One region of the Rhizobium beringeri genome, then DNA from elsewhere that is predicted to be linked to it. Evidence: predicted binding sites of a transcription regulator. Region 1 holds the regulator's gene; each other region holds the start of a gene.
The links. The regulator LexA, encoded in region 1, represses DNA repair genes until DNA is damaged. The targets are predictions, from matches to a motif close to TGTTCNNNNTGTGTTCNG.
Positions count from the first base shown of each region.

Region 2: the regulator LexA is predicted to act here: its motif matches at 949-966, upstream of ELH03_RS34340 (ImuA family protein).
Region 3: the regulator LexA is predicted to act here: its motif matches at 2,207-2,224, upstream of ELH03_RS01305 (ATP-dependent helicase).
Region 4: the regulator LexA is predicted to act here: its motif matches at 3,088-3,105, upstream of ELH03_RS38005 (ImuA family protein).

Region 1 covers NZ_SILG01000001.1:1,699,970-1,704,343, reverse strand. The annotation lists gene eno (phosphopyruvate hydratase) at 1-105, opposite strand, end outside; gene kdsA (3-deoxy-8-phosphooctulonate synthase) at 351-1,196, opposite strand; gene ELH03_RS08725 (VOC family protein) at 1,193-2,089, opposite strand; gene lexA (transcriptional repressor LexA) at 2,288-3,007, shown strand; gene ELH03_RS08715 (ComEC/Rec2 family competence protein) at 2,988-4,374, opposite strand, start outside.
Region 2 covers NZ_SILG01000006.1:33,770-38,143, forward strand. The annotation lists partial or broken gene ELH03_RS34335 (SOS response-associated peptidase family protein) at 1-734, opposite strand, end outside; gene ELH03_RS34340 (ImuA family protein) at 1,027-1,785, shown strand; gene ELH03_RS34345 (Y-family DNA polymerase) at 1,700-3,217, shown strand; gene ELH03_RS34350 (error-prone DNA polymerase) at 3,214-4,374, shown strand, end outside.
Region 3 covers NZ_SILG01000001.1:246,016-250,389, forward strand. The annotation lists gene ELH03_RS01300 (enoyl-CoA hydratase/isomerase family protein) at 1-87, shown strand, start outside; gene ELH03_RS01305 (ATP-dependent helicase) at 99-2,159, opposite strand; gene ELH03_RS01310 (hypothetical protein) at 2,267-2,533, opposite strand; gene ELH03_RS01315 (BON domain-containing protein) at 2,712-2,972, shown strand; gene ELH03_RS01325 (hypothetical protein) at 3,145-3,408, shown strand; gene ELH03_RS01330 (DUF982 domain-containing protein) at 3,700-3,942, opposite strand; tRNA gene ELH03_RS01335 (tRNA-Thr) at 4,201-4,275, opposite strand.
Region 4 covers NZ_SILG01000001.1:4,295,347-4,299,720, reverse strand. The annotation lists gene leuD (3-isopropylmalate dehydratase small subunit) at 1-276, opposite strand, end outside; gene ELH03_RS21385 (VOC family protein) at 410-832, opposite strand; gene ELH03_RS21380 (hypothetical protein) at 945-1,178, opposite strand; gene ELH03_RS21375 (HpcH/HpaI aldolase/citrate lyase family protein) at 1,317-2,237, shown strand; gene ELH03_RS21370 (DUF1737 domain-containing protein) at 2,237-2,443, shown strand; gene ELH03_RS21365 (metallopeptidase family protein) at 2,526-2,963, opposite strand; gene ELH03_RS38005 (ImuA family protein) at 3,125-4,069, shown strand; gene ELH03_RS21360 (Y-family DNA polymerase) at 4,110-4,374, shown strand, end outside.

The sequences.
Region 1 (4,374 bases):
CGCGCGGCCCATGCTGCCATCTTCGAGATAGACATCGACTTCGACGGTGGGGTTGCCACGGCTATCGAGAATCTCGCGGGCAATGATATCGGTGATTGCAGTCATGGGTTCTTCCTGCTCGGTGGGTGATAAGTCGGTTCGAAACCTGTCTTAGTCGAAGGCGTGCAAATTACAATGCTGCAATTTCCAGCCTTCGAACCAGCGTTCGGATCTCGCCTAAAGCGCGTCGCGATCTTTCAGATTCGCTTGCCACGCTTTAGGTCTTTGGCTTTCCGCATGTCGTTGTCGCAAAACCGCTGCACACTTTTTCGCGACATGCCTATAGCACGATCATGTCAGGCTGTTGAACGTCAAGCCTTGGCGACCGCATCGAAGGCAAGCAGCTTTTCAAGCAGCCGCGGCATGTCCTTGAGATAGACCATGTTGGGGCCGTCCGAAGGTGCATTGTCGGGGTCCTGGTGGGTTTCGACGAAGACGCCGGCAATACCGGCAGCCACTGCTGCGCGCGCCAGTGTTTCCACGAATTCCCGCTGACCGCCGGAGGAATCGCCCTGCCCGCCCGGCTGCGCCACGGAATGGGTGGCATCGAAGATAACGGGCGCGCCCATAGCCGCCATGATCGGCAGCGAACGCATGTCGGAAACCAGCGTATTATAACCGAAGGAGGCGCCGCGCTCGCACAGCAGCACGTTCGGATTGCCGCTGGCATTGAGCTTCCTCAGGACGTTCTTCATGTCCCAGGGAGCGAGGAACTGGCCCTTCTTGACATTGACGACGCGGCCGGTCTTGGCGGCGGCGATGAGAAGGTCGGTCTGTCGGCAAAGGAAGGCCGGGATCTGCAGGACGTCGACGACCTTTGCCACCTCGGCGCATTGCTCGGCGGTATGAACGTCGGTCAGGACAGGAAAGCCGAATTCCTTCTTGAGGTCGGCAAAGACCTCCATGCCCTTTTCGATTCCGATGCCGCGTTCAGCCGAGAGCGAGGTGCGGTTCGCCTTGTCGAAGGAGCTCTTGTAGACGAGGCCGATGCCGAGCTTTCCGCAAAGCTCTTTCAGCGTACCGGCAACCATAAAGGCGTGGTCGCGGCTCTCCATCTGGCAGGGACCGGCAATCAGCGACAGGCGGCCGGTATTGGAAAAGGTGACCTGGCCTTGGCCTTCGCCGATCTTGACTTCGGAATTCGTCTCAGTGCTCATCGTGTCTCCTCGAAGGCGAAGAGCGTGCCCTGCCCGGGCGCGGGCTTCACCAGAATGCGATTGTTCTTGCGCGTGTATGTCACCCCGTTAGCAGCCAAATGCGCTTCTGTCACGGCAAGATCAGCGACAATGAAGAGGATTGCCCGGCCACGCAGGCCGCGATCGGCGGATGAGCCTGCGATCTCGAAATAGGCTTCCAGCCCTTCCGGCGTCATCAGGCTGATTTTCACGTTCGACGCCGCGACATTGACGCCGAAACCGGTTTTCTCGACTGCCGCTTGCGCCACGGCAAGGCCGACGAAGGCGGCGAAAGCGGCGGCATCAGGCGCGCAGAGCGCGATCTCGGCAATGCCGGTGACGCCATTGGCATGCGTTTCCAGCGCGCCGCGGTCGGCCGGCAGCGGATTGACGCGCTCGACGCTGAAAAGGAAGAGATCGGGCGCGCGCAAGTCGCCGGCAAAGGCCAGCTTGAAACCGGCAATGCTCTCGGAACCGTCCGGCATCGTCATCGGCCGGGTGAACTGCAGCATCTCGCCGGCGCTCGATCCGTTGCCGACGAAGTTCTGATGATCGATGCTGGCATCCTTACTACCGAAGGCAAGCCCCGAAAGTCCCTCCTCGCCGCAGCGGAAGCGGAAGGCCCGGTTGCGGGCGGTGAAGACATTGCCTAGGCGCGCCGATGCCTCGCTCTCCTCGACACTCGCAATCCCCAGCGGTTCCAGATAGGTCTTGTCAGCAAAAAAGACGCAGGCGTTTTCCGTTCCGAAGCGATGGCGTGCATCGGCGGCAACGGTGAAGCCGAGCTTGCCGAGCCTCTCGCGCGCCAGATCGATATTGACGACGGGCAGCACGACATGATCCAGCGGGTGCGGTTTGGCGGAATGCTCGTTCATGATATCCCTCCTGGAAACGGCAAGAGATGTGCGACGGCGCGCCCCTCAATGCAAGAGATGTGTCCCAATCCGGCGAATGAAAATAAAAATCTCAACGAGTTGGCACCAAGTTTTACGGAAATTTAGCTACTTGCGGAACACATATGGAACATATAGTGTCTGTTCTGGATTTGTTTCAATCACGAGGTCACAACGTCGATGCTCACGCGCAAACAACAGGAGCTTCTCCTTTTCATTCATGAGCGCATGAAGGAATCCGGCGTTCCGCCATCTTTCGACGAAATGAAGGATGCCCTGGACCTCGCCTCCAAGTCCGGGATTCACCGGCTGATTACGGCGCTCGAGGAACGTGGCTTCATTCGCCGCCTACCGAATCGCGCCCGCGCGCTCGAGGTCATCAAGCTTCCGGAAGCCTACAGCCCCAGCATTCAGCCCCGGCGCGGCTTTTCGCCGAGCGTCATCGAGGGCAGCCTTGGCAAGCCGCAGCCGGTCGCTAATCCTGCTCCCGCAAAACCCGTCGCCGACAACGGCAACTCGGTCTCCGTGCCGGTCATGGGCCGTATCGCCGCCGGCGTTCCGATCTCGGCGATCCAGAACAACACCCACGACATCGTCGTTCCTGCCGACATGCTCGGTTCCGGTGAACATTATGCGCTGGAGGTCAAAGGCGATTCGATGATCGACGCCGGCATTTTCGACGGCGACACCGTGATCATTCGCAACGGCAGCACCGCAAGCCCTGGCGACATCGTCGTTGCTCTCGTCGACGACGAGGAAGCGACACTCAAGCGCTTCCGCCGCAAGGGCGCCTCGATCGCACTGGAAGCGGCCAACCCGGCCTACGAGACCCGGATTTTCGGGCCGGATCGCGTCAAGGTTCAGGGCAAGCTCGTCGGCCTCATTCGCCGCTATCACTGACATCAGGCAGTCCGGATTCGGCAAAACTGTTGCTGCGCCAATCATAGGCGCGATGCCGCATCCACGGCCGCGACAATGCATCGAATGCGGTTGCGACCTCCAGGCCGGCGTCGGCGAAGCGCAACTCGACGGAACCGGTCCTGCGCAGCGTTTCGCCGGTGAAGAGCGTCGCCCCTGAGCGGCAGCTGTTGAAGCGCAGTCGGACCGACGTCACGACGATATCGGCCGCATCGCATGCCGGACCGAGATAGGCGGCGTTATCGATGACAGCAACCACATGACCATTGCCAAGCCTTGATGTGCACCAGGCCTTCTTGACGCAGGAAAAGCGGTTTGCTTCACCACCAGCTGCAGCCGCCCGCATCGCCGACCTTGCTTCGTTCTGCTGATCGCGGGAAAGCCTGACGCGGCGGTCTTCTCCCTCCGGCGGGATAGCAGGACCCTCCAGCATCTTCGGCGGGTGATGCGTCGGCAGGACCAGCGCTCTCTGCCACTGGTCGAAGATGAAATCCGGCGGTCTTTCACGGTTGGACGCCATGGCCGCCGCCTCGACGATTGCGACGAGACCACCATCCTCCGAAATCACCAGATCCGGCGGCCGGGGAGCCGGCAGAAGCAGCAGGATGAGCGTCGAGACCACGATGATCGATGTGCCGATATGGCGCAGCCGGGTGCGGAGCAGCGTCAGCAGCAGAAAGCCTGCGACGGCTATCGCGAAATACCAGGCGGGCAAGCGGCCGATGCCGATATCGCCACCCCAGCCGGACACCGTCTTTGCGACAGCGATCACCAGATCGAGGCCGAATCCGACGACCTTCCAAGGCAAAACGTCCAGACCGAAAGGCATGAGCAGCATCGCCAGCAGGCCAGCCGGCATGATGATGAAGGAGATGATCGGCATCGTCGCGAGGTTTGCCGGCAGGCCGTAGGCGGTCAGGCGATGAAAATGCTCGATGGAAAACAGCGCGGTGGAAAAGCCGCCGATCAGCGAGGTCAGAAAGACGCCGCCGAAGAAACCCGCAACCGTAACGATGGGCCGAAACACCGGCAGCTTCAGGAAGGCGTTTTCGCGGACGCGCCGGTCCTTCCACAGCTGATAGCCCGATACCAGCGCCAAGGTCGCGGCAAAGGACATCTGGAAGCTCGGACCCAAGACCTCGGACGGTGAAATGGCGAGGATGACAAGCGCAGAGAGAGCGACATTGCGCAGGCTGATCGACGGCCGGTCGAAGAAGACGGCAATCAACATGATGGCCATCATGATGAATGCGCGTTCGGCCGAGACCGCAAAGCCGGAAATCAGGAAATAGGCGGTGACGGCGATGAGCGCGCCGGCAGCAGCAATCTTCTTGGTCGGATAGGCCTGG
Region 2 (4,374 bases), on a different contig from region 1:
CGTCACGATCGTCGAGCCGTAAGGCTCCCGGGATGTTACGATCAGCGCGTCGTTGGGCAGAAGACGGGCAAGCGCCTTGGCCTCGTCCCATGGCGCACACATCCAGACATCAGTCTCTTCCTTGGTCAGAAGGAGAACCGGCATGGCTTTATCGTGGATAGGCTTCACAAGGTCATTCGCATCCGTCGTCAGAAAACCGTAGAGATCATCGGTCGTCAGTCCGTCGTTGACCTTTCGCACGCTCGTCCATTGCGGCACGTGGACGCCGGCAAAGAACATCAGAGGCTTGCTTTCATCGCGCGCCAACCAGGCGTTTGGGGTCCTGCCGCCCTCTTCCTTGGTGGCTGGATCGGGCTACGCGAAGCTGGTCACAGGAACGAGGCAGCGATGCTCAACACCGAACCAACGCTTCCAGTACGGGAAATTGAGCGTGCGGACATTCGTGGTGCCGCCGTCCACCTCATCACGCAGCTGGGCCTCGAAGTCGACCTCCTTGCCCTTGGCTCGCAGTTTTTCGGCCTTCTTCTCAGCTTCTTTCTTGAGGGCGAATAGCGGGGAGGGCAGACCCTAGCGCGCATGCACCAGCTGTTTTCGACCATCGGCCGTATTGCGCACGATCGGCCCATCTGATCCGGATTCATTTGGTACGCCGGCATGAGATTGATCATGCTCTCGACATCCTGCGCCCACTTGGCGACCCAATCCTTGTCTTCCATGCGGTACAGATTGCACATAGGCAGTGACCGTGAACACTGCGAGCATCGTAACCGATGGAATTGCCAAATGCCAACCGGCGGATAGCAGGTTGCGAATCCGACGAAATTTATTTCCGCTTCGACCAAATCGCCGCAATCGGCCCATGGCCATGTTTCGCAAAGCGAATCTCTTGGTTCCCTAAAGTTGAGAGATAATATTCCTATTCTTGGTTGCTTGACTCTTCGGCGGCATCGGAACAGATAAAGAACATCTGCATTTGAACGACATGAAGTCGAAACTCCAACACGGCCTTCAAGGGACGCGTGAATGATGACTGCTGCCCGCAACAGGGTAATTGCCGATCTAAGAGACCGTATCGCCTCCCTTGAGGGCGGATCGACGAGCAAGGTCGGCTGCCTTGCTTTTGGGGTTTCCGAAATAGACGCGGTGCTTCCAGGCGGGGGTCTCGCCTATGGCGCCTTGCACGAATTCGCGGGTGGCGGATCCGGAACGGTCGATGGTGCGGCCGCGGCCCTCTGCGTGGCAGGGATCGCTGCGCGAACCAAGGGACAGATTCTTTGGTGCATGACGCGTCCAGACCTGTTTTTCCCGGCACTGGCGCAGGCGGGTCTCCATCCCGGTCGCGTGGTCTTTGCCGAAGCCGATAGGGAAGAGGATGTCCTGGCGACCATGGAGGAAGGTCTTGGTTACGGTGGCTTGGGCGCCGTGGTCGGTGAGCTCGTCCGTCTTCCCATAACCGCATCACGCCGGCTTCAGCTTGCGGCCGAGAAGACCGGAACGATGGGGCTGGTCGTGCGACGATGGCGACGGCAGACGGAGGCATCCGATTTTGGCCAGCCGACGGCGTCGACATCAAGGTGGCGCGTCAGCGTACTGCCATCGGAAGAGCTGCCGGTTCCGGGCGTCGGGCGGCCGCGATGGCTCCTGGAGCTGATGAGAGTGAAGGCGGGTGAGTGCGCAGAGTTTATTGTAGGAGCGTGCGATGCCACGGGTCGTATCCATTTATCTTCCGGATCTCGCGATCGACAGGATCAGACGGGCCGACGGCGCGGGAATGCTGTTCGCTGAGCGGCCGCTTGTCGTCGTCGCCAAGAGTGGCTCCAAACGATGGATCGCGGCCGCGGATGACTTAGCCCGATCCGCAGGCCTTCATATTGGCATGCCGGCAGCCAAGGCGCAGGCCATCGTTCAGGGTCTGCAGATGGTCGACGCCGATCCGACCGCAGACGGTGCGGCCCTTGAACGCCTCACGCTCTGGGCGTTGACGCAGTACACGCCGATCGTCGCAATGGATGCGCCCGACGGCATCGTCATGGACACCGAAGGCGCCGATCATCTCCAGGGTGGCGAGGATCTGATGCTGTCCGGCATTGTCAATCGCTTCCGCGCCAAGGGGTTGACCGCGCGGGTTGCGATTGCCGACACCTGGGGTGCGGCCCATGCGCTGGCCAGGGTCAGCAAGCGCGATACCGTGATCGTTGCGCGGGGTGAGACATTACGCTTCGTCGAGCGGCTGCCGATATCATCAATACGGTTGCCCTCCGAAACCGTCATCGGCCTGCGGACCCTCGGGTTTCAGACGATCGGCGAGCTGTCAGCCACAGCACGCGCGCCGCTTGCCCTTCGCTTTGGTCCCGAAATCGGCCGCCGTCTCGACCAAATGTATGGGCGGCTGCCGGAGCCGATCGATCCGATCCGTCCAATGGATGCCATCGAGGTCAGCCGCGCCTTCGCCGAGCCGATCGGCGCGCCCGAGACCATCGCCAAATATGTCTCCCGGCTGGTCGTTGAACTCTGCGAAGCGCTCCAGCAGAAGGGCCTCGGCGTTCGCCGCGCGGATCTTCTCGTCCACAAGGTCGACAACACTCTGCAGGCGATCCGTGCTGGAACCGCGAAGCCCGCACGCAATGTGGCCTGGCTGACAAAGCTCTTCAAGGACCGGATCGAGAAAATCGAGCCGGGCCTCGGGATCGAGAAGCTCTCGCTGGTGGCTGTCATCGCCGAACCGCTCACCGAAGTGCAGAAAGCCTCCTCCCTGATCGAGGAGGAGATCGTTGATATTGCGCCGCTGATCGACGTGATCGGCAATCGCGGGCAGCGTGTCTATCGGATAGTGCCTGTGGCGAGCGACGTGCCCGAGCGCAGCGTCAAGCGCGTGAGTGCGGTTGCCGGGGAGACCGGTTCGTCATGGAGCTTGCACTGGCCTCGACCCGTTCGCATCCTCTCCCGCCCGGATCTCATCGAGGTGATCGCACTGCTGCCGGATCATCCGCCCGTGTCGATGACCTGGCGCGGCAAGCGCCGACGGGTGAAACGTGCTGACGGCCCGGAGCGGATTTTCGGCGAGTGGTGGACGAGAGGCTCCGAGTTCGATGCGGTACGCGACTATTTCGTGATCGAGGACGAGGGTGGCGAGCGCTTCTGGATATTCAGGTCGGGCGATGGCATCGATGCGGCGACCGGCTCGCATAAATGGTTCCTGCACGGGATTTTCGCATGAGATACGCCGAGCTCCAGGTTACGACACATTTCTCATTCCTGCGCGGGGCATCGTCGGCGGATGAGCTGTTTGCGACCGCCAAGGCGCTCGGCATCGAAGCGCTTGGCGTCGTCGACAGAAACTCGCTCGCCGGCATCGTCCGGGCTCTCGAGGCGTCTCGCGCCACAGGCGTTCGCCTGTTGGTCGGTTGCCGTCTCGATCTGCAGGATGGCATGTCGATCCTGGTCTATCCGACAGATCGTGCCGCCTATTCGCGCCTGACCCGTTTGCTGACGCTCGGCAAGGGCAGGGGCGGCAAAGCCAATTGCATCCTGCATCTCGACGACCTTGCCCTCTATGCCGAAGGCCTGATCGCTATTCTGGTGCCCGATCTGCCCGACGAGACCTGCGCCGTGCAGCTCAGAAAGATGGCGGAGCTGTTCGGGGACCGGGCGTATCTCGCCCTTTCCCTTCGCCGGCGGCCGAACGACCAGATGCGGCTGCACGAGCTGTCGAACATGGCCGCACGCTTCAAGGTGAAGACCGTTGTGACCAATGACGTTCTTTTCCACGAACCGTCGCGCCGTCAGCTGCAGGACGTCGTCACCTGTATTCGCACCAGAACCACGATCGATGACGTCGGTTTCGAGAGGGAGCGTCATGCGGATAGATTCCTCAAGCCGCCGGAAGAGATGCAGCGGCTGTTTCCCCGTTACCCGGAAGCATTGGCCCGGACGATGGAAATCGCCGATCGCTGTCGGTTCTCGCTCGAGGAGCTGACCTATCAATATCCTGAGGAGGCGATCGTCCCAGGCAAGGACGCGCAGGCGTCTCTCGAGCATTATGTCTGGGAATGCGCGCCTACGCGTTATCCGGAAGGTCTGCCGGACAACGTTCTGAAAATCATTCGGCATGAGCTCGACCTCATCCGGGCCATGAAATACGCACCCTACTTCCTGACCGTGTTTTCGATCGTCCGATATGCTCGCAGCCAAGGCATTCTTTGCCAGGGGCGGGGATCTGCGGCAAACTCGGCCGTCTGTTATATCCTCGGGATCACGTCGATCGATCCTGAGACGAACGACCTGCTCTTTGAGCGTTTCGTTTCCCAGGAGCGCGACGAGCCGCCGGATATCGACGTCGACTTCGAGCATGAGCGCCGCGAGGAAGTCATTCAG
Region 3 (4,374 bases), 1.5 Mb from region 1:
CAATGGTCGCCGGCGCCAGTCGAGGCCGTGCAGGCATCAACGGTCGAGCACTTCCTGAAACCGGCCGAACCGCCGCTTTCACTCTGAACGCTATCCAGTTATCGCCACATGCCGCGCATGCGGGCGCCGACATCGATGCGCACCTGCCGCGCCTGCTGCTGGGCGACGCTGCCGGATTTCACCTGCGGCCAGCTGCAGGCCTCGAAGAACTGCAGTAGGGTTGCCGGAATGAAGCGGCTGCGTGAGGCATAGACATGCCGGTCGCCCTGCGAGTTCTGCCCATAGGTGAAGAAGCGTTGCGGCACGACAAGGTCGAGACCATCCCGTGCACGCGTCATGGCGACATAGAGCAGCCGGCGTTCCTCTTCGATTTCGGCGGTTGTGCCGACGGCGAGATCGCTCGGTATGCAGCCGTCGACGACGTTCAGCATGAAGACCTTCGTCCATTCCTGGCCCTTGGCGGAATGGATGGTCGACAGGATGAGATAGTCTTCGTCGAGAAGCGGCACGCCCGCCTGGTCGCTGGTCGCATCCGGCGGATCGAGCGTGAGCTCGGTCAGAAAGCGCTCGCGCGAGGCATAACCGCTGGCGATCTGCTCGAGCTGCAGCAGATCGGCCTGCCGCGTCGCTGCGTCCTCATGAAGCCGTTCCAGATGCGGCGCGTACCATTGCCGTGCCAGGCCGATTTCCGCCGGCCAGCCGGCCTTGCCGGTCTTCAGCTCCTGCAGCATCGAAACGAACATTGTCCAGTCCTCGCCGGAGCGCGGCGGCGCCGGCATGGCAGCGAGAGCAGAAATCGGGCTGGCATCCTCGGCCATCAGGTCGAGCGTTTTCTGCGCCGTCGACGGCCCAACGCCCGGCAGGATCTGCATCAGCCGGAAGCCCGCCACCCGGTCGCGCGGGTTCTGCGCGAAGCGAAGGGCGGCCAGCATGTCCTTCACATGTGCGCTGTCGAGAAACTTCAGCCCGCCGAATTTGACGAAGGGGATGTTGCGCCGGGTCAGCTCAACCTCCAGCGGCCCGCTGTGATGCGAGGCGCGGAAGAGCACGGCCTGCTGCTTGAGGGTGAGGCCTTCCTCGCGGTTGTCGAGCACCATGTCGGCGACGTAGCGCGCCTGCTCGGCCTCATCGCGCACCGTGACGAGGCGGGGCCGCTCGGACGATTGCCGCTCGGTCCAGAGGTTCTTGGTGAAGCGCTCCGAGGCGAGATCGATGACGGCGTTGGCGGCGGCGAGGATCGGCTGCGTCGAACGGTAGTTGCGGTCGAGCGTGACGATATTGGCGGCCGGGCTGAAGGCGGCGGGAAAATCGAGGATATTGCGCACCGTTGCGGCGCGGAAGGAATAGATCGACTGCGCATCGTCGCCGACGACGGTCAGCCCCTGGCCGCCGGGCTTCAGCGCCAGCAAGATCGAGGCCTGCAGCCGGTTGGTGTCCTGATATTCGTCGACGAGCACATGGTCGAAGCGGCTGCCGATATCCTCGGCAATCATCGCTTCGCCGACCATCTGGGCCCAGTAGAGCAGCAGATCGTCGTAATCGAGCACGTTCTGGCTCTGCTTGGCCTCGACATAGCTGGCGAATAGCTCGCGCAGCTGCTTCTCCCACGCCGCGCACCAGGGAAAGACGTCGCGCAGCACGAGGTCGAGCGCGGTTTGCGAATTCACCGCCCTTGAATAAATGGCAAGACAGGTGCCCTTTGTGGGGAAGCGGCTTTCCGTCTTCGAGAAACCAAGGTCGTGCCGGATCAGGTTCATCAGATCGGCGCTGTCTTCGCGGTCGTGGATGGTGAAATCGGGATCGAGGCCGATCTGTTGGGCATAATCGCGCAACAGCCGCGCGCCGATGCCGTGGAAGGTGCCGGACCAGGAAAGCGCATCCGCCATGACGCCGGCATTCGAGCCAAGCACATCGCGGCAGATGCGCTCGACGCGTCGCGCCATCTCGGCGGCTGCCCGGCGCGAGAAGGTCATCAGCAGGATGCGGCGGGGATCGGCGCCTTTGACGATGAGATGGGCGACCCGATGCGCCAAGGTATTCGTCTTGCCGGAGCCGGCACCGGCAATGACCAGCAGCGGCCCGGCAATATGGTTGCCGTCGATGAGCGTGCCGTGCTCGACGGCCATGCGCTGCTGCGGATTGAGCTTTTCGAGGTACATCCAGCCGTCCGGTTGGGCTCCCGCAGAATCACTGCGAAAAGATTAGATGTTCCTTGAATGTTCGCGATTGTCGCCTCTGTCAAGCGCCGCGGCGCGCGAGGGAAGCTTCAGTCGGGGAAATCCGGGCCGATCTCGCGCCGCACCAGCTTCAGGCTGCGGTCCGGCTGGAGAATATAGGTTTCCTCCACGCGCTGGCCGGTCCCGTTGTAGAACTGGTTGTAGACGGCGCTGCCGATCGGCGACTTGGTAAGCTTCGTTCGCGGCTGGCCGCCATAAGTAATGCTGCCAGGAATGGGTTCCAGCGCCGGCCTATCGGCCGAGGAGCAGCCGGCAAGCAATGCCCCGGCAAACAAGGCGGGCAGAAGCGCTTTCATCATCGTCATCCTTTTTCGACTGCAGCCAGATATGGAAGCCGCGGCGCCTTTCGCCAAGGGTAGCCCATGCCACGGCGCAGGCATCTCTGCCGAAGAGGCCCTTCATGTTTGGCGGGACGCAACGAAATGCCTCGCGGCGGCGTTAACTGACATCAACCAACATCAGGAAACGTTCACGGTGCTCGGCTTTCCAGCATTCACGGGGCATGAAGAGCCCGGCCGCCAGGGCCACAGCGATGCGGCGACGCGCGCCTCGGTGGAAAGCGCTCTTCATGCGGCCGGTGATATCGAAGCCGGCGAAATCACCGTCAGCATATCGGGTTCCTATCTCATCCTGGAAGGTGTCGTGCGCCGGCGGAGTGATGTCGAGCGGGCGGTCGAGATTGCCGAGAGCGTCGTCGGCCGAGGCTATGTGCGCAGCCGCCTGCTGCGACGCTAATGCATGTCGCCTAAAAGTGTGCAGCGGTTTTGGGACAACGACATGCATCAAATAAAAGGCCGGCGAAGGAAACGCTGCGCCGGCTCTCGCGCGCATGTCTTTGCGATGCATGAAGGGAACCAAAATGCTCTCTCGCGTGTTGAAAGGCCGGACCTAAACGCTGGAGACTCTCATGCAGTTGCTTCCTCGCCTCTGGGCAACGACCTTGATAGTGGGTTACGGTGTCTTTGCCGGCTCCGCCCATGCCTCGCTGGAAACCGGCACGAATTATTCCGCTTTGCCGAAGGACCAGATCGCCCTCAACGAATATACCGGGACCGTCGCCTGCACGCCGGCAGATCCTCAGTATTTGCCGTCCTTCATCCGCGCGGCGGATGGCACGATCATTGGTGTCGGTTATATCGAAGTGGAGAATGAGGGTGGCGCGGACTGCTGAAACATCCGCTTTGCTCGGACGAGGCTCGCCTGCGTTTCCGCAGAGGGTACGAGCCTCTAACCATCATCATGATGGCTGGGCATCTTCTATGAATACACCTGTACCAGACGCAACGCCTGTTGCCCCAAAACCCGGCGCGAGTTCGATGCAGGGTTAAGTAAAATTAAAGCATTGTCCCGTTCCGGCACGTTCCGTTTACGAACGAGCTGAAGCGGCCTGGAAATCCTGACCGAAGTGCAGCGCATAACCCCGAAAATCGGAATCGATTTTCGGAAAGGATTATGCGCCAGTTCAATGAAGCTTCAGCTTCGCCTCTTCGGCTGCCGCCAGAAACTCGGCTCTCGCCTCTTCCACGCTCTTGCGCCCATCGAGCGCTGCCCGGCAAGTGCTGCGGGCCTTGATATAACGAAGCCCGCGCACACTCGGCCAGAGATCCGCCAAGCACTTCAGCGCATCGAACGGACCATTGACCGTTCGCGCATCGGCATTTTCGAAACCAACCTTGACCGGGCTGTTCCATCTTTCAGTTGCCATCGACGCTCCTCCACGATTTTCGATAGAAACGAGCGCAGCATCTCCCAGTTCCTCCAGGGAGACTCTGCGATAGTTAATACTCTAGCGCGATTTTCACCAGCAGCAATGGGCGGATCGTCGCTGATGCCGCAACGAATGGTTTCGCCTCGACCCATGACAGGAAAGCCTATGGACGGCAGCCGATGAGAAACGCCAACTTATGAGGTGTTTTCGCCGAGAAGGGTGGGGAGTCGAGATTGACTGTCTTTTCAAGAAAACTGGTGCTGCCGAGTGGGATTGAACCACCGACCTCACCCTTACCAAGGGTGTGCTCTACCACTGAGCTACGGCAGCAGGACCAGTACCCGTGCGAGCCGGGTGGCTCAATCGCGAGAACGGGGGGCTATTGCCACAGCTTGGCGGCAAGCGCAAGCCGCAAATTCCAACTTCGCA
Region 4 (4,374 bases), 2.6 Mb from region 1:
ATCGAGAAGCGCCCAGGGGGCGTGCTCGCGCGAGGAGCCGCAGCCGAAATTGTCGCCGGCAACGAGGATCTTGGCGTCGCGATAGGCTGGCTTGTTCAGCACGAAATCGGGGTTTTCTGAGCCGTCCTCATTGTAGCGGGCTTCCGCGAAGAGGCCGGTGCCGAGGCCGGTGCGCTTGATCGTCTTCAGATAATCCTTCGGAATGATCATGTCGGTGTCGACGTTGACGACCGGCAGCGGCGCTGCAACGCCCGTGAGCTTCACGAATTTATCCATGATCCATGCTCCATTTCAGCAAATCTACTTTCCGAATTTGCATCTAGTCCAGTTTTTCGCCGAAATGAAGGAGAATCTTTCACAGACGGCGGTCACGCGACGTTTCGCGCGATCCGCCGATTGAGCATGTCCCCTATTTGGACGGTGCGTTCAGGCCCCAGAGGACGCCGAACGGATCACGAAGTTGGCCGTAGCGATCGCCCCAGAACATCAGTTCGACCGGCATGACGACTTCGGCGCCGGCAGTCAGGGCACGATCCCACCAGAAATCGATATCGTCGATAACCAGCTGGATCGCGAAGCCTTCATGGCCTTTGAAGGGATGACCGTATTCGGGATAGGCATCCGACAGCATCAGGGAGCTGCCGTTGATGTAGAGATGCACATGCATCGTTCGGCCGCTCTCGTCGACCGGCACGAGATATGCCTCTTCGGCGCCGAAAGCCTTCTTGTAGAATTCCGCAGCTTTCACCGCGCCGTCGACCGTCAGATAGGGCAGCAGGCCATTCTTGACCGGTGGCATCTTGGTCGGGTTGCTCTCTGTCGTCGTATCCATGCTCGTCCTCCATACGTTTTTCACGAGCCGGCAGAATGCCTGGCTGTTTCAAGGACGCATGATGGAATCTCACGCCGACAGTGTCGGTCAAAATTTTTGGAAAATCCGGTGATCAGAGATCGATGATCGTACCGCGGCCGTCGTTCCACACGCGCATCTCCGGCTTACCATTGTTCGCCTTGGCGCGGACCGGAGCGGGCTTCATCTTCATCGAAAGCGCGCGTCCGACCATGAGCACGGTCAGGATGCCGCCGACGGCGAGCGTCACCGAAAAGGTGAGAAGCAGCATGGCCACGAAAATGGTGGCGCCGGCAAGCATGAGGAAGATGGAGCGAATGTTCTGCATGGTTAGAGACCTTTCTTCGGAAAGGAATGTGGTCCTTCTCTTTCCTCTCTGCAAGGCAAGCGTGGCTTTTTGTTGTTCTGCTGGATGTTCTGGGGTGGGATGCTTGCTTCGACTGTCAAAGCTTGGCACTAATTCGCCATGAGCCGAAACCCCGCGACCCGCTCCGTCCGCCTGCGCCGTTCGGTGCTGAGCGTGCCTGCCATCAATCCCCGCGCCCTCGAAAAAACCCATGCGGTTGATTGCGATGCGGTGATCTTCGATCTCGAGGATTCCGTGGCGCCGGAAAGGAAGGCGGAAGCGCGGGAAAATCTGAGGAATTTCTTTTCGGCTCGGCCGCTCGAAGGCAAGGAACGGATCATCCGCATCAATGACCTGTCGACCAATTTCGGCCTGGCGGACATGGAACTGGTAATCGCACTCAATCCCGACGCCGTGCTGCTGCCGAAGGTCGACGAACCGCAGGATGTCATGGCGGTCGGCGATCTTCTCTCCGAGGCGGATGCACCGGAAGATCTGCGCATCTGGGCGATGATCGAGACACCGCGTGGCATCCTGAATGCGGCTGTTATCGCCGAAGCCGGGCGCACGCCGGGCTCGCGGCTCGATTGCCTCGTTGTCGGGCTCAACGACCTGCGCAAGGAAACCGGCGTGCTGCCGGAGCCGGGGCGGAGCTATCTCGTGCCGTGGCTGATGCAGGTCGTCCTTGCAGTCAGCGCCTACGGGCTCGATGCGATCGACAGCGTCTTCAACGATTTCAGGGACGAACAGGGTTTTGATGCCGAATGCCTGCAGGGCCGGGCGATGGGCTTTGCCGGCAAGATGCTGATCCATCCGGCGCAGATCGAGCCCGCCAACCGCCATTTCGGCCCGGATCAGGCAGCGATTACGGAAGCGGAGGCGATCATATCAGCCTTTGCCGATCCTGCCTCCGATGGGCTGAACGTCATCAATGCAGGCGGGCGGATGGTCGAGCGACTGCATCTTGTCCAGGCGGAAAGTCTGGTCCATAAAGCCTGCCTGATCGCAGCCCGCCAGGCTGCAGCACGAAAGACGATGTGATGAAACTCTACCGCTTCCTGACCGGTCCCGACGATGCTTCCTTCTGCCACAAGGTCACTGCCGCCCTTAACAAGGGCTGGTTGCTGGAGGGCTCGCCGACCTATGGCTTCAACGCCGCAACCGGCGCGATGCAGTGCGGCCAGGCCGTCGTCAAGCATGTCGAAGGCAAGGATTATGATCCTGAGATGAAGCTCTCAGAGCAGTGAGGCTCAGCGCATAACCCCGAAAATCGTAATCGATTTTCGGAAAGGATTATGCGTGATTGAAAGTGATAGAGCGTCCTTAGCGCTAGCGCTCGGCGGCTTCCTCGGCGCTTGCCTCGATCCGCTCCATGTCATCGTCGCTCAGCCCGAAATGGTGGCCAATCTCGTGGATCAGGACGTGGGTGATGATATCGCCGAGCGTCTCGTCGTTCTCAGCCCAGTAATCGAGGATGGGGCGACGGTAGAGGCGGATGCGGTTCGGCATCTCGCCGGTTTCCAGCGTGAAACGTTCGGAAATGCCCCTGCCCTCGAAAAGGCCGAGCAGATCGAAAGGGGTTTCCAGCGCCATGTCCTCGAAAACGTCGTCATCGGGGAAATCTTCGATCTCGATCGTGAGGTTGGTCGTCAGCTGGCGAAATTCATCCGGCAGATGGCTATAGGCCTCCATGGCCAGCGACTCGAAGGTGCTGATCGTCGGCGCATGGCGGTCCCGCCAATCATCGCTCTGGTCTATGCGGGCCATGAATATTCCTTCCTTTGCGGGCCCATATAGAACCTTTATCGCCGATTTTCGAGTGCGGAATCAAAGGCAGGAATAAATTCATAAAAAATGGCCGTTGACTCTTCATTAGCTCTCTGGAATCTATAAGAACATAACAGGAACAAAACGGATCGGAGAACGCCATGGCGCAGCACGCCTTGGCGCGCGAGCGGCTTTTTGCGCTCCGCGAAACCATTGCCCGACTGGAGGGAAGGCCCGCGCCGGCGCTTGCCGCAGCGGAGCAGGAAGCCCTGGCAGAAGGACGTAAGACCCGCCAGGAGCGCATTCTGCCGCCCCTGCCGTTTGGGGTGGAATTTCTCGACGGGGCGCTGGAAGGCGGCTTGCCGCTCGATGCGATCACCGAATTCCGCTCGGCTCTGTCTCGTGATGCAGGTGCTGCAAGCGGGCTGGCGATGGCTGTTGCCGCGCGACTGCAAAAACAGGAAGTGGATGCCGGCAGGCTTATGCCGTTGCTCTGGATCGGCGATGCCGTCGGGACGCTGGAGGCCGGTCGTCCCTATGCCCCCGGGCTTCGGGATTTCGGGTTGAGCCCGGAGCGGTTTCTCCATGCGGCGCCGCGCAAGCTGGACGAGGCGCTCTGGCTGGCGGAGGTGGCAGTGGAAAGCGCTGCCTTCTCGGCCGTCATCTTCGAAGTGCGAGGCAATCCCGCCCATTTCGGCCTGACCGAAAGCCGCAGGCTTAGTCTCAGGGCGCATGCTGCCCGCCGTCCGATCTTTCTTGTCCGTCAGGCCGGAGCGGAGGAGGCAAGCAGCGCGGCCTTCCGCCTGCATGTCGAACCGGCCCCGTCCGGTCTGCGGCCGTTGCCGGATGGATCGAAACTTTCCGGCAGCATCGGCAATCCGATTTTCCGTCTCACACTGGAGAAGAGCCGCAATCCGGCCCCGCTCTCCTTTCTTCTGGAGTGGAACCCCCATGAACGCGAATTTCTCCCTATCGCCGAACCAAACCTCGTTCGTCCTCCAGGCGAACAGTCAGCGCATTCTGGCGCTCAGCTTCCCGCATCTGCCAACGGACCGCATCGCCCGCAAGCGATGGGGGCTCTCCTGGCGTTCGAAAGGGCGTCTTGAGACGCCGCCTATCGTCTGTTCCGGCAAGCTCAATAATGCCATGCGGCTGACGGCACTGGACGAGTTGGCCGAGAGGCTGGGGTTGAGGAAAGAGCTGGGCGTTGCCGAAGCGCGCGCCATGTACCCAATGCTCGAGGTCGCGGAAGAAGATCCGGCGGCCGACCGGCGGTTGCTGGAGGCAATTGCCGACTGGTGCGACCGTTATACGCCGCTGGTGGCGTTCGACGGTAAGGACGGCCTGTTTCTCGACATTAGCGGCTGCGCCCATCTCTTCGGCGGTGAAAAGGCGCTTCTTCGGGATGTTC